Regions from separate parts of the Sodalis sp. RH20 genome, predicted to be linked through region 2. Evidence: predicted binding sites of a transcription regulator. Region 2 holds the regulator's gene; each other region holds the start of a gene.
What was found. Region 2 encodes PhoB, which activates phosphate uptake and scavenging genes when phosphate is short. Its sites were predicted from a motif close to CTGTCATAAAACTGNCNNAT; they were not measured.
Positions count from the first base shown of each region.

Region 1: a site for PhoB is predicted at 2,061-2,080, ahead of ugpB (sn-glycerol-3-phosphate ABC transporter substrate-binding protein UgpB). Genes of this name have one in related genera too.
Region 3: a site for PhoB is predicted at 1,416-1,435, ahead of pitA (inorganic phosphate transporter PitA). Genes of this name have one in related genera too.
Region 4: a site for PhoB is predicted at 1,585-1,604, ahead of opgB (phosphatidylglycerol--membrane-oligosaccharide glycerophosphotransferase). Genes of this name have one in related genera too.

Region 1 is NZ_CP178733.1:5,048,315-5,052,208, reverse strand. It holds gene ugpA (sn-glycerol-3-phosphate ABC transporter permease UgpA) at 1-601, opposite strand, end outside; gene ugpB (sn-glycerol-3-phosphate ABC transporter substrate-binding protein UgpB) at 667-1,986, opposite strand; gene livF (high-affinity branched-chain amino acid ABC transporter ATP-binding protein LivF) at 3,357-3,894, opposite strand, start outside.
Region 2 is NZ_CP178733.1:3,405,452-3,409,345, reverse strand. It holds gene sbcD (exonuclease subunit SbcD) at 1-666, opposite strand, end outside; gene phoB (phosphate response regulator transcription factor PhoB) at 878-1,567, shown strand; gene phoR (phosphate regulon sensor histidine kinase PhoR) at 1,592-2,929, shown strand; gene ACL2XM_RS15735 (PstS family phosphate ABC transporter substrate-binding protein) at 2,926-3,864, shown strand.
Region 3 is NZ_CP178733.1:5,017,557-5,021,450, forward strand. It holds gene pitA (inorganic phosphate transporter PitA) at 1-1,345, opposite strand, end outside; gene ACL2XM_RS22815 (NAD(P)/FAD-dependent oxidoreductase) at 1,634-2,845, shown strand; gene ACL2XM_RS22820 (hypothetical protein) at 2,861-3,894, opposite strand, start outside.
Region 4 is NZ_CP178733.1:2,823,668-2,827,561, forward strand. It holds partial or broken gene ACL2XM_RS12980 (helix-turn-helix transcriptional regulator) at 144-389, opposite strand; gene ACL2XM_RS12985 (nuclear transport factor 2 family protein) at 917-1,354, shown strand; gene opgB (phosphatidylglycerol--membrane-oligosaccharide glycerophosphotransferase) at 1,732-3,609, shown strand.

The DNA.
Region 1 (3,894 bases), 1.6 Mb from region 2:
CCGGGCCGGCGCCGTCGATGGCTGCGGCCTCCACCAGTGAACGCGGAATGGATTGCAGCGCGGCGAGGAAAAACAAAAAGTTATAGCTTACCTGCTGCCAGATGGAGATCAGCACCACCAGGAACATCGCCTGCCCGCTGTTTTGCGCATGATTCCAGTGATACCCCAGATTATTAAGCAGATAGGCGATAAGCCCCAGCCCGGGGCTGAACAGGAACATCCATAATACCGCAGCCACCGCCGGCGCCACCGCGTAGGGCAATAGCAGCAGCGTCTGGTAAATACGTTTGCCGCGCAGCACATAATCCACCAGCGCCGCCAGCAACAGCGCCACCAGCAGGCCGATGCCGGTCACCAGGCCGCTGAAGATAAGCGTCGTGACCAGGGAATCCAGATAATATTCATCCTCTGTCAGCTGGACAAAATTATCCAGGCCGACAAAGGTATTCTCTATTCCGAACGGGTCCACCCGCTGCACCGAATACCACAGCGCGGTCCCCGCCGGCCAAAGAAAAAAAATCGCGGTAATCACCAACTGCGGCAGCACCAGAAGATAGGCCAGCCAGCGTTGTTTGAATCCGCGATGGGGCGCGATAGCCATAAACAACCCAACCCGCAATGCAAAAATGTACCCGCCGCACGGCGCGGCGGGTCGCCAACTGAGGTTTACTTCAGCGATTGTTCAAACCGGCGCAGCAACTGGTTGCCGCGTTTAACCGCGCTGTCCAGGGCCTCCTGAGGCGTGGCCTTGCCGGTCCAGACGCGTTCCAGCTCTTCGTCCACCACGGTGCGGATTTGCTGCATATTGCCCAACCGCATGCCTTTGGTGAACGGCAACGGCGGTTTATTCAGCATCTGGCGGGTGGCGATATCGGCGCCGGGGTTTTTGTCATAAAAACCCTGGGTTCGGGTCAGCTCATACGCGGCGGTGGTGATGGGCAGGTAACCGGTTTTCTGATGCCACTCGGCGGCGATATCAGGCTGGGCAAGGAACTGCAGGAACTCCGCCACCCCTTTATAGGTCGCGTCATCCTTACCGCTCATCACCCACAGGCTGGCGCCGCCGATAATGGCGTTTTGCGGCGCGTTCTTCACGTCGGCGTCATACGGCATCATACCCACGCCGTAATTAAACTTGGCATACTGGCGAATCGCGGCCAGGGAGCCTGACGAGGCGGTGGTCATGCCGCATGAGCCGTTGTAAAACTTCTCGGTGGACTCGTCCTTACGGCCGAAATAGCTGAAATCCCCTTTCTTGTTCATGTCCGACAGCAATTGGATATGCTTCACCTGCTCGGGCTTATTAAAAATCAGCTCCGCGTCGTTGCCGGCAAAGCCGTTATCCTTGGTCGCCACCGGCAGGCCATGCCAGGCGCTGAAGTTCTCGATTTGGATCCAACCCTGCCAGCCGCTGGCATAACCGCATGCCATACCGCTGGCGCGCAGTTTAGCGGCCGCCGCGGCCAGTTCCTGCCAGGTTTGCGGGGCATGTTCCGGATCCAGTCCGGCTTTTTTAAAGGCGTCCTTGTTGTAATACAATACCGGGGTCGAGCTGTTGAAGGGTTGGGACAACAGATGCCCGGTCTTACTGTCGCTGTAGTAGCCGGAAACGGTGGGTACAAACGCCGACTCGTCATTCTTGATGCCGGCCTGTTCAAACACCTGGTACACCGGCTTATAGGCCTTGCTGGCCATCATGGTGGCGGTGCCGACTTCATACACCTGCAAAATCGCCGGCGCGGTGCCGGTACGGAATGCCGCGATGCCCGCCGTCAGGCCCTGCTCGTAATTCCCCTTGTACACCGGCACGACATGATAATCAGGATGCGTCTGGTTAAAGCGCGCGGCCAGGGAATCCACCTCGGTGCCCAGCACGCTATCCATTGAATGCCAGAAAGGAATTTCGGTCACTGCCTGGGCGCTGGTGCTCACGGCCAGCGTCAACGCCACGCTTAAGGCGGCGATACGAATTGAGTGCTTCAACATGCCATGCTCCTGAATGCCGGAAAAGTTCATCGGCCTGTAACATGACATGCTGAAATGACAGAAAAATAACACCCTTATGACAGCGGGGTGACAGCGCGCGGCGAATTCTCCGCCCAGCGCGTCGCCAGGCGGGCCTGACGGTGTCGGAATCAACCGGCGAGTCGGCTTAACGCCCTTAATTCCCAGCGGGAAAGCCTGCCGATGGGGGCGAAGCGGCAGTCTCAGTTCACCGGAGCGCACCCCGGCGCGGCAGGCGCTTTGAGCTTACAGGCGGGCCGGCAAGCATCACAATTAATCTGCTGGCTGCTGGCGGCTTGCGACTGGTGGCGGGCGGCGGGGAGGTTTATGTTGCCGCGGCGAAGGTTTCGCTTGCCGTGCGTTCGGCGGTTATATGGAATGCCGGGTGCCGGCAAGCGACAAAGAGGCCGTACCGCGACGGCCTCCTTGACCTCCGCGCGCCCGGCAGGTCGCGCGTCGCTGCGCGATGCCTTCCGCCGCCCATGCCCCCGTGATGCACCGGCCCGGTATGCGCTCCCGGCGCTACCGGGCCTTTCGCCGCTCCCGGCGGCTCATGCCGGGGTCACAGGCGCCGTCAGCGCGCTTTATGCCGGTCCCTATTTCGCGGTTCGCACCGCATATTATGAAACAACAGCGGCGCTGATGCTTGGGATAAGGTCTGGCGCCGGGATACGGTTAACCATTACAGAATGCAACGGGTCTGGAATGCCGCTGACATAGCGAAAAGCAGGCATACCGAAAGAGACTTATCAGTCATGCAGTCATGCAGTCATGCAGTTATGCCATATGACATTCATCATTCAATTTTGAGTTTTGAGTTTTGAGTTTTAACATTAAGCATTACGCTTTCAGCCATTAGCCATTAGCCATCAGCCATCAGCCATCAGCCTGTAAACATTAGCGCAAAAGGAATACTGAGACCTTTCCCGGTAAGCGCATACCGCTAAGGACCCCAAAACGCTGTTTTGCTGGCAGGCGATGGTGTTGACGTGGTGCCGGCATAGAGTGCGCCGGCGGCGCACATCACGGCTGGATGAGCCGCCGGGAGCGGCGAAAGCCCGGCTTGCGTCTGGAACGCATGCCGGGCGGTCCACAAGCCGGGATGGGTGATGCCGGGCACCGCGCAGCGGCGCACGATCTGCCGGACGCGCGGAGGTCAAGGAGGCCGTCGCGGTACGGCCTCTTTGTCGCTTGCCGGCGCCCGGCACGACATAAAACAACCGAACGCATGGCAAGCGAAGCCCTCGCCGCGGCAACATAAACCTCACCCGCAAGTGTCAGCGAAACCCCAGCCGCGGCAACATAAACCTCCCCGCAAGCATCAGCCAAACCCTCGCCGCGGCAACATAACCTCACCCGCCCAGATAAGCGCTGCGCACCGCCTCGTTCGCCAGCAACGCCTCGCCGCTATCCTCCAGCACCACATGGCCGTTTTCCAACACATAGCCGCGGTCAGCCAGTTTCAGCGCCTGGTTCGCATTCTGCTCCACCAGGAAAATGGTCATCCCCTCCTGACGCAACTGCTCGATGGTATCGAATATCTGCTGGATAATAATCGGCGCCAGTCCCAGCGAAGGCTCATCCAGCAGCAGCAATCGCGGCTGGCTCATCAACGCCCGCCCAATGGCCAGCATCTGCTGCTCGCCCCCGGACATGGTGCCCGCGCGCTGCACACGACGCTCATACAAACGCGGGAAAAGCTCGAACACCCGCTTAATCCGCTGCTGATACTGCGGACGGTCGGCAAAGAACCCCCCCATCGCCAGGTTCTCTTCCACCGTCATCCGCGAAAACACCCGCCGCCCTTCCGGCACGATGGCAATCGAGGCACGCATGATCCGCGCCGTCGGCCAATCGGTAATATCGCCGCCCTCAAACATAATCCGGCCC
Region 2 (3,894 bases):
GATATAAATATCGCGTACCGAATCGGTGGTGGCGGCGCCCACCGTGGTCAGGTGTCCGGTGGCGATAATCGGCAGCCGGCCGGGCAACTTGGCGCGCAGGGCCAGCGCCCGGTCATATAGCGCCTGGTAATATGCGGCGATGGCGTCCATCAGCGCCCGCTGTTTATCATCCCCCGATTCTCCGGCGCGGCTGGTCAGCACATCCCGCGGGCGTAAAAAGGGGATGGCGCACAGTATCGCCCCCGGCTTTCCACTACGATCGTTCAGTACAAAAACCGGTTGCCCGCCGCTGTCTTCGCGGTCGCCGTCGGCGTTGTCGTCATCGTCCCGGGCGCCGAACCCGCCGCCGGCGATAACCCGGGTATGCATGCAGGCCAGCAGCGCCCGGGATTCGTTCAGTGTCGCCACCGCGTCATGATTGCCCGCCAGTATGATCAGCTGGCAACCGGTCGGCTGCAACGCCACCACGAAACGATTGAACAGTTCGCGGGCATAGCTGGGCGGGGTGCCGGTATCAAAGATATCGCCGGCCACGATCACCGCGTCGATATCCCGTTCTGCCACCTGCGCCACCAGCCATTGCAGGAAGGCGCGGTGCTCCCGGGCGCGGTTTTTGGTGAAAAACGACTGACCCAGATGCCAGTCAGAAGTGTGAATGATCCGCATGACGCTCCAGCCAGAGTGTAAAAGTCAGGGCGAGAGTATAAACCTTACCCCGGGCGATGCCGACGTAAAGCTGTTAATTTGGCAACCCGGGACGAAAAAAAACCGCCATCCGCTATGCTTCTGGCACGATGGGCTGATTTTAATAAATCTGTCATAAAAGTGACGCATAATGCCCGGGCACGTTAACCGCAGAGATTAATGGCAGGAAAAAATGGCAAAACGCATATTAGTCGTGGAAGACGAAGCGCCGATTCGTGAAATGGTGTGCTTCGTACTTGAACAGAATGGCTTCCAGCCCATCGAAGCCGAAGACTACGGCACGGCGGTCAGCCGTATGGCGGAGCCTTATCCGGATCTGGTATTGCTCGACTGGATGTTGCCAGGCGGTTCGGGAATTCAATTTATCAAACATATGAAACGCGAGGTATTGACCCGCGATATTCCGGTCATGATGCTGACCGCGCGCGGCGAGGAGGAAGACCGGGTGCGGGGGCTGGAAGTGGGCGCCGATGATTATATCACCAAACCGTTCTCGCCCAAGGAGCTGCTGGCCAGGATCAAGGCGGTGATGCGCCGTATTTCGCCGATGGCGGTGGAAGATAAGATTGAGCTGCAGGGCTTAAGCCTGGATCCGTCGTCGCACCGGGTAACCTCCAACGAACTGGCCCTGGAGATGGGACCGACCGAATTTAAACTGCTGCACTTTTTCATGACCCATCCCGAGCGGGTATATAGCCGGGAACAGTTGTTAAATCATGTCTGGGGCACTAATGTGTATGTTGAGGACCGGACGGTTGATGTGCATATTCGCCGCCTGCGCAAAGCGCTGGAAACCGGCGGTCACGATCGGATGGTGCAGACGGTCCGCGGCACCGGCTATCGTTTTTCCGCGCGCTATTAGCGCGGTATAAGGGGAGCTCTGCCGGTGCTGGAACGTTTATCCTGGCGTAAGATTTTGCTGGAACTGGGGCTGTTTTGCCTGCCGGCCCTGCTGTTGTCGCTTTTTGTCGGCCACCTGGCCTGGCTGTTGGTGGCGGCGCTGCTGGCCGCGCTGGTGCGCAACTATTATTACCAACTGCGGCTGTCCCGCTGGTTATGGGTCGATCTCCGGCATACGCCGCCGGAAGGGCGGGGAAGCTGGGAACCGCTGTTCTATGGCCTGCATCAGATGCAGTTGCGCCACCGGCGGCGGCGGCGTGAACTGGCGACATTGTTCAAACGCTTTCGCAGCGGCGCGGAAACCTTGCCTGATGCGCTGGTGATGTTGACCGACGACGGCCATATTTTCTGGTGCAACGGCCTGGCGCAGCAGCTGCTCGGGTTTCGCTGGCCGGAAGACAACGGCCAGCATATCCTTAACCTGCTGCGCTATCCTGAATTCAACAGCTATATCCAGGGCCAGTCGTTCGAGCGCCCCTTGACCCTGCTGCTCAATAAGCAACGTTACGTTGAATTCCGCGTGATGCCCTATACCGACGACCAGCTGTTAATGGTGGCCCGCGACGTGACCCAGATGCGCCAGCTGGAAGGCGCCAGGCGCAACTTTTTCGCCAATGCCAGCCATGAACTGCGTACGCCGCTGACGGTGTTGCAGGGATATCTGGAAATGATGAACGACCAGGATATGGATGAAGCCATGCGCGCCAAGGCCATCCACACCATGCAGGATCAGACGCAGCGCATGGAGCGCCTGGTCAAGCAGTTGCTGGTGTTATCCCGTATCGAGGCCGCGCCGCAGGGCGAGGTCAATGAACGCGTCGATATTCCGGCCATTCTCAAGCGCCTGCAGCAAAGCGCCGGGGCGCTCAGCCAGGAACGGCATGAGATCGTGTTCCGGGTTAATGAACAGTTGCTGGTGCGCGGCAATGAGGATCAGCTGCGCAGCGCGATGTCGAACCTGATATACAATGCGGTCATCCATACGCCGCCGGGCACCCGCATCGAGGTGTGCTGGCAGCGTACCGCTGAGGGCGCGCAGTTTCAGGTCAGCGATAACGGGCCGGGCATCGCCCCGGAGCATTTACCGCGCCTGACCGAGCGTTTTTACCGGGTTGACAAAGCCCGTTCGCGCCAGACCGGCGGCAGCGGCCTTGGGCTTGCCATCGTTAAGCACGCGCTCGGCAATCATGACGCCCATCTTGATGTTATCAGCGAGCCGGGCGCGGGTACCCGCTTCTTTTTTACCTTGCCCAACCGGTTGATTGTCCTCCCCGTCCTGGCCGAAAATAACCCCACTTCTCCTTCACGTGTCAAATCCCGATGATAAAAGCTGTAAAAACCCTGGGCTGGCTGCTCTGCCTGCTGTTGACCCTGCCGGCGGCGGCGCGGCCGCTGTCGGTGCTGTCGGGTAGCCTCACCAGCAGCGGTTCCGATACGCTGGCGAATATGATGGCCCTGTGGGCGGCGGATTTCAGACATGACTATCCGGATGTCGGCGTGCAGATCCAGGCGGGCGGATCGGCGACGGCGGCGACGGCGCTGGCCGCGGGCACGGCGCAAATCGGGCCGATGAGCCGCATGATGAACGCGACTGAAATCGCCGCGTTCCAGCGCCATTACGGCTACCCGCCCCTGGCGGTGCCGGTGGCCTTGGATGCGCTGGTGATTATAGTCAACCAGGATAACCCCCTGCCCAGGTTGCGCCTGCGCCAGTTGGACGCCATTTTTTCCATCACCCGCAGCTGCGGCGACGCCCCTGCCGTCACCCGCTGGGGGGAACTCGGCCTAACCGGGCGGTGGGCCGATATGGCCCTGCTGCGCTATGGCCGCAATTCCGCCTCCGGTACCTATGGTTTTTTCCGCCAGCGCGTGCTGTGCGGCGGTGACCTGCTGGCATCAGTCAATGAACTGCCCGGGTCGGCTTCGGTGGCGCAGGCGGTAAGCGCGTCGCGCAACGCCATTGGTTACGCCGGCATGGGGTTTCATACCGCCGGCGTGCGGATCCTGCCGTTAACCGACGAGGCCGGCCGCCAGGTGACGCCGGACGAGTCGGCCTTGCTTAACGGCGACTATCCGCTGGTGCGCTATCTCTATATTTATCTGAATAAGCCCCCTGATACCCCATTGGCGCCGGTCACCGCCGCCTTTATGGACCGTATTTTGTCGCCCCAGGGCCAAAACCTCGCCCGCCAGGGCGGCTACCAGCCCTTGCCTGAACCCATAAGGCTACAGGCGCGCCGGGATATCGGGCTGCAATGAGGTGTGTCGGCAGGGTGGGCCGTCGCCCGC
Region 3 (3,894 bases), 1.6 Mb from region 2:
TGGTGGAAACCGGCATGCCGGTATAGCTGGCGGCGCCGATGGACACGGCGGCGGTCATCTGCGCCGACAGTCCCTGCGCGTAGGTCATGCCCTTCTTGCCGATCTTTTCGCCGATGGTGGTGGCAACGCGCCGCCAGCCAATCATGGTGCCCAGCGACAAGGCCAGCGCCACGGCAACGATAATCCACAGCGGCGCGTACTCCACGGTTGCCAGCAGATCCTTACGCAAATTATTCAGGAAGCGTTTATCTTCGCCGGTGGTTTGCGGCAGCTTGGCGGTCCGGTCCGCGGTATCGGCGACGCACATCAACAGGCGGCGCACATGCGCGCGCTCGAAGGGCGTGATCTTATCGTAGCTCTGCAAATTATCCAGCAGCGCCATGGCGCGGGTGATGGCCAGCAGCGCCCGGGAACTGTCGCAGTGAAACTCGGCCGGCGTGGACGGCAGGGCGTTGACATCCGGCGTCGGAATCGCCGGCGGTTCGGCGTTAACCACCTGCGGCAGGGCGCCTTGATGCTGCAGGTAAAATTGCTGCAGGTTGCCGACCGCGTCGCGGGTGCGGGCGATATCATAGCCGGTGGAATTCATATTCACCACGAACCCGGCCGGCGCGACGCCTATCAATACCAGCATGATCAGGCCGATACCTTTCTGTCCGTCATTGGCGCCGTGGGCAAAACTCACCCCGGCGGCCGACAGGATAAGCGCAGTGCGGGTCCAGAACGGCGGTTTGCGTTTGCCGTCTTTCTTCTCCCGTTCCGCCGGCGTCAAATGAATGCGGCGCCGTTTCGGGGTGCTGCTCCAGTAACGGCGCAGCGCGAAGACCATGATACCGGCCACCACCAGCCCGACGATGGGCGAAATGATCAGCGACAGGAAGATCTCGATAAGCTTCGGGATATTCAGCGCGTCCAGCACCGACGAGTCGGTTACCATGGCGTTGGTCAGGCCGATGCCGATAATGGCGCCAATCAAGGTATGCGAGCTGGAGGCCGGCAAACCGAAGTACCAGGTTCCCAGGTTCCAGATAATGGCCGCCAACAGCATGGAAAACATCATTGCCAGGCCGTGGGTGGAGCTGACGTTTAACAACAGGTCGACCGGCAGCAGATGCACGATGGCATACGCCACGCTCAGGCCGCCGAGCAGTACGCCGAGAAAATTGAAGATTCCCGACATGCCCACGGCCAGCTGCGAGCGCAGGGCACGTGTGTAGATTACGGTTGCTACCGCATTGGCGGTATCATGAAACCCGTTGATGGCTTCATATACCAGGACAAAAATCAATGCGAGCACCAGCATAAGACCGGTATGAAACTCCAGGCCGGTAAATAGATGTAGCATAGGGTTACGCCATAGATTGGACATGAACGGGGCGCATTATCTGCGACAACAGGGGCCGTGGAAAAGAGAAATATGACCTTTTTATGACATTTCTGTCGGCACTGCGCGGGCTTGTCCGCACTTTACTCTGTAAAATCATGAGGATAACTATGCTTACTGATTTTATCATCCTGTTACGTTGGCATAAGGCCACCGGGGACATTACAATCGACCCCCGCGTGGAACGCACAATAGCCGGACGGACGCCCTTTTTCATGATTAAGCAGGCATAAGCAGAGAGCAAGTATGGTGGAACAGTTTGACGTAGTGGTGATCGGCGCCGGCGCCGCGGGCATGTTTTGCGCCGCGCAGGCCGGCCGGCTGGGCCGCAGGGTATTGCTGCTGGATAACGGCAAAAAGCCGGGACGGAAAATTCTCATGTCCGGCGGCGGCCGCTGTAATTTCACCAATTTGTATGTCGAGCCGGCGGCGTTCCTCTCGCAAAATCCGCATTTCTGCAAGTCCGCCCTGTCGCGTTATACCCAGTGGGACTTTATTGCCCTGATGCAGCAATACGGCATCGCCTGGCATGAAAAAACCCTCGGCCAGCTTTTTTGCGACGACTCGGCGCAGCAGGTGGTGGATTTGCTGCTCAAGGAGTGCGAATTGGGCCAGGTGACGCTGCGCTGCCGCAGCGAGGTAGGGGCCGTGGAAAAACGCGGCGATGATTTTTTCCTGACCCTGCCGGGCGGCGCCATCAAAACCGCCCGCCTGGTGATCGCGACAGGCGGCCTGTCCATGCCCGGCCTGGGCGCCACGCCCTTCGGTTATAAAATTGCCCAACAGTTCGGACTGCCGGTCATCCCCACCCGCGCCGCGCTGGTGCCTTTTACCCTGCATAAGCCCCTGCTGGAACAGTTAAGCGTGCTGTCCGGCATCGGCGTGCCCGCGGTGGTCGTTGCTGAAAACGGCGTCTCGTTCCGGGAAAACCTGCTGTTTACCCATCGTGGACTGTCGGGACCCGCCATATTGCAGATTTCCAGCTTCTGGCAAAGCGGCGAGTACCTGACGCTTAACCTGCTGCCTGATACCGATTTAGCCACGTTCCTGGCGGCAGAATTGCGCGAACACCCCAACCAAAGCCTGAAAAACACCCTGGCAAAACTGTTGCCGCGTCGTTTTGTCGAGATGTGGTTCGCCCTGCTGGCCATTCCGGAATGCACGCTAAAACAGCTCACCCACCGCCAGCAGGCCGATTGGATTCTGGCCCTGCAGCAGTGGCGGCTGCAGCCGAACGGCACCGAGGGCTATCGCACCGCCGAGGTCACCCAGGGCGGCGTGGATACCCGCTATCTCTCGTCCAAAACCATGGAAAGCCGGCAGGTGCCGGGACTGTATTTTATCGGCGAGGTGGTGGATGTGATAGGCTGGCTGGGCGGCTATAACTTCCAATGGGCCTGGAGCTCGGCGTGGGCCTGCGCGCAGGCGCTGGGGGCCGCGGAACGCCCTAACCCTGCCTGAGGGTCACGCGGTGACTTAACGCAGCCGCCTGATCTCATGATCCCGGTACTTGTAGTTACAACGCAGTTCCACGCCTGCGGGGATATCAGCCAGCGTGAACACCGCGATAACCGATACCGTGCGCTTATTCGCCAGAATCGCCGGAAACCGGGCCATTTCCACATTATAGCCGGATCGGGCCTGGCGGCAGGGACGGCCATGCTCGTCATATTCAACCAGGGTGTTTATTTTGGATATGATGCCGTCGCCGTCAAGAATGATCTCCTCTTCCTGATCATCGGCCGCTATGGATATCAGATAGTCATGATCGAAAACGGTTTTGTCGCACACCCCTTCCGGTACCAGGACACCGGCGTAGATTCCCACGCACGTCCCTTTCGCCAACGGCCTGGCGGCCATCACCCCCCATTGGCCGATAAGGGATTTTTCCCGCTCCGGCACATCGTTCCTGGTGAGCTTACGGCACTGCAACAAGCCTGCATAAAGCGCGGCCCGATCGGCGCCGCTCACATCTCCGCTGGCAAAGGGCACTACCTGGTCATTGGCATAGCGGTTATTGGCGGTGGTCGCCAGCGAAAAACGGTTGAGATGGATGATCGTCACGGCATTGCCGTCCACGTCCCGATAGGGCGGCAGGGCATCGAGACCGGTGTGATAACTTCTGTTCCTGGCAATGATGGTGCTGCGGATCTCGCTTTTCATAAAGTGGGTCAGCACGCCGTTCATAAACACCCGGGCAATCAAATGCGTCGCCGCGCATTCTTCTTCACTGGCCTGGTCGGGCGGTTGCCCGGCCCGGCCATCCACTAATTTAAGCGCGTGCAACCGCGCACTCCAATTCAAACCATGGCGGCGGTTAACGTGTATGCTCATTCCTGCAAGCGCGGCATGGTCTTGCGGCGTCATCAATTTGTCAGCCAATGCCCGGACACACTGCAGCCCGATAATGACCGCGCGATAGGGGTGCTTTTCCTTTTCACCCGCCTTACGCAAGGTACTTTCCAGAATGGCATGCCACTGGCGCCAAACCGGGCGGCACCGGTCACAGC
Region 4 (3,894 bases), 580 kb from region 2:
GGCAATGGAAAGGGTTAGTCTAAGATGGCCTGGCGGCGGTAGGCTTAACCCCGTTTTTGCCAGTCGGCAGCGTCTTTTTCTTCTTTTTCTTCTTTTTCTTCTTCTCCTTCATTCGACGCCAGACGCATATTGGCCGATGCCGCGTGCGAGACATACAGCGCCAGCAGCGCGGCGGCAAACTCATCGTCCAGCGTGTAGAAATAGCATTCGGGTACGTTCAGGATGCGGGCAAACGCACAGCAGGTTTCAAAATTGGGACGATATATCCCATTTTCATACTGACTAATTCTGGAACGGGCGGTGGACTCATCGATGCCAGCCATGACCGCCAGCTTTTCCTGTGTCAGCTGGGCCCTGTGCCGGGCTTCTTTCAGGCGTTTTGGAATCATCTTCAAATATGAGTAAAGTTAGCTTGATAATCTGTTTAGCATCACTTAACATCAGAGTTGTTTAGAATAACTAAACACTTTATAAGAATAGAACACACATCAGGGTTAGGGCCGGTAATTACCGGCCTGATTTTGTGCTATGTGTAACGCCATCATTCCACTCAGTAAATTTCCCCTGCCCCGCAAAAATCCCGTGCTTTTAATAATTTCCGAGTTTTTTGATCTTTTCTGATTGCTATGACCGTCACGCAATGTCAATCAGAGGTTTACACCCGGTGGCACAGATTGCCGTGGTAGTAATAATTTATTAATGCCAAAAATTGTGAGCTTAATCACATTGAAACGCTTGCCGCCATCCCGCGCACAATGTTCCGCGGACAATTGCTTGAGATAATTTCAAAACGATGTTTTATTAAAAATAAATAAAAACTATTTTTTTTGAAATACATGAGATCAGTCACAACGGTAACCTCATGAAATTGGTTAGCATTGCCCCTCTTTAACGATGTCACTGGTAAGGAATAACCATGTATAAAATTGCAGGCGCGGCCCTTCTTTCATTGCTGTTGAGCAGCAGCTGTTTCGCCCAAAGCGCCGATGCCACGGCGGTAACCAAGGCGGTGGAAACCATGCGCCAGGCCATGGTCAGCGCCAAGAAAGCCGATCTGGAGAAAGTGGGCGCGCCGACGCTGAGCTATGGCCACTCCAGCGGTAAAATCCAGAACAACGCCGAATTTGTCGATGCCATCGTCACCGGTCAATCCAAATTCCTGACGCTGGATCTCAAAGACCAAACCGTGCAGGTCGACGGCGACGTGGCCATCGTCAGGCATATCCTGCAGGCGAAAACCGCGGACGGCGGCAAGCCGGGCGAAGTGAAAATCGGCGTCATGCAGGTATGGCAGAAAAATGCGGCGGGCGCCTGGAAGCTCCTGGCGCGCCAGGCCTATTCATTGCCTAAATAAACCCCTGCCAGCGCGGCTCTCGGATATGAGGGCCGCTGCGTCGTTTTCCCCGCGCCCACCGGGCTTTCCGCTGTAAAAAAAATGTAACTTTTTGTCAACGCAAAAAGAATTCATCTCCTGCTTTTTAGCCGAGCGGTGAAGTTTTACTGTTTTAAATCAATTGATTAAAAAAATAATTTCTTGTATTTCGCCGTTCAATTCTTTTTACCCGCACCACCCGCCGGCGCGGCTTGTCACAAAACGGTAATGAAATCTCGCGCCGTAGCGGATTAATTGCTATACAGATAACTATCACCCATCCCTTACCGGAAGACCGCCTTGAAACGCTGCTGCTATAGCCGGAGGTATTTCCCTTACTGCCCGATGGAGGGAGAACAATGTCAGCGGAAACCCTGTCGATAGTATTATTTATAGCGGCGGTTATTATTTATTCAACGAAAGCCAAAAAAAATAAATATTTGTTTTCATTAGTGCTGTTTGTTTTAGGTATTTATATTCTGCTTAATTTAGTCAGGGTCGCCAGTAATTACTTTACCGGCGCCGGCATCAATGATTCGGTGCTGTATACCCTGACCAGCAGTTTAACCGGCGCCGGATTAGGCAAGTACATCCTGCCCTTTGCCGGTTTCATCCTGGCTTCCCTGCTGGTGTTCAGCCTGATGTCATGGCTGTTGCTATTCAGAAAAGCCGGCGGCGGCCGCACGGCTTACGGCCTGCTGGCTCTCGTTTTGGCCGTGGTCGCCGTGGTTGCCACGCCGGCCAGCGGTGAAATTGCCGGCCTGGTTAAATCCCAGCTGGCAAGCGGCGATACGGACTTTAATACCTATTACAGGACCCCGTCCAAAACACTGGCGAAAGACAGCCCCAACCTTATTTATATCTATGCCGAAAGCCTGGAAAGAACCTATTTCGATCAGGACGCCTTTGCCGGTTTAACCACCGAGCTTAACAGTCAGAAAAACGATGCCATAGATTTCAGCAATACCACCCAATTGCCCGGCACCGGCTACACCATTGCCGGAATGGTGGCGTCGCAGTGCGGCATTCCGTTATTCGCCCCCTTTGACGGCAATGCCTCAAGTTCGTTATCGACCTTTTACCCCCATGATATTTGCCTGGGCGATATACTGCAGGCTTCCGGTTACGATACCTATTTTTACCAGGGGGCCGATATGGCGTTTGCCGGTAAAGGCCTGTTCCTGAAGTCCCATGGTTTTGAGCATATCTATGGTTTCCAGGAGCTTAAGGGACTGGTCAAGGATCCCGGCTACCGCAACGAGTGGGGCTGGTATGACGATACCCTGCTGGATCTGGTCTATGATAAATTTATTGCGCTGTCGCAACAAAAACAGCGGTTTGCCTTATTTGCGCTGACCGTCGACACCCATCATCCGGACGGATATATTTCGCGATCCTGCACCAATCGCTCCTATGCGTATGACAATATGGAAAACAGCTCCCTAAGCGCCGTGGCCTGCAGCCAGGAGCATATTGCGGGGCTTATCAAAAAAATCCGCGCATCGGGCTATTTCAAAAATACGGTGATCGTGGTGTCTTCCGATCACCTGGCCATGAACAATACCGCCTATGATATTTTGAATCAGCACGACAGAAAGGATCTGTTCTTTATCCTGCGCGGCGACAAGGAGCAGCCCCAGGTCAGTAATGTCAAGCGCAGCACGCTGGATAACGGCGCGACTGTATTGGATGTGCTGGGGGGCGATAACTATATCGGCCTGGGCCGGAGCAGTTTATCCTCCACATCGTTATCAACCTATTTTTTAAATCTCGATGATAAGATAACCGCATGGATACCGGATGTTATCCGGCAGTGGGATTTCCCGACCAAGATAAAAAAATATAAAATTGATGTGAATGCCAAAACCATCGGCTTTTCCGGCGTTCAATTTAAAATACCGTTGATTTTAAAAATTGATAAAAATAATATTGAGCCGATGTTCGACGTGTATTTATCCGCGCCGTTAAAACAGCAATTGGCGAAATTGAATGCCCGGGATAAATTTTTATGGATTGATGACTGTAATAAAATGGCCGATATTTGGGATCCATCGCTGAGCCAGGTAACCAATTATTGTGTCGCCGTCGGCAACCTGAGCACCCAGCCGAACATCGTTAAAATCGACTCCGACGTGTATCGCGGCAAGGTGTCGTTCAAAAAACTGCCGCAGGGCGATGAGGCGCAGTTTGAGCAGACCGTCGGCAGACTGAACTTATCCGCTCCCGCGACAAATTAACCCCCGGGCACCGGACGGGGGTTGCAGCGCCGGTGATAGCGCCCGTTGGTTTAGCCTGCCGCCCCTGTCCCGGCGATAAAATGCCGCAGCGATGGTTATTTATTAAACATCCTCATGCTGCGGTTTTATAAAATATCCCGCGCCACCGGCTTCAATTCATTTCTTATTGTCTTGAGTAATAATTATTATTCTTATTTGAATCGCCCGCGGCGCCGCGCCCGCGCCCCGTGTTCACTGGCATAAATGCCCGCCGGCCACTGGCCCGATAGGTCATAAGTTATTCTT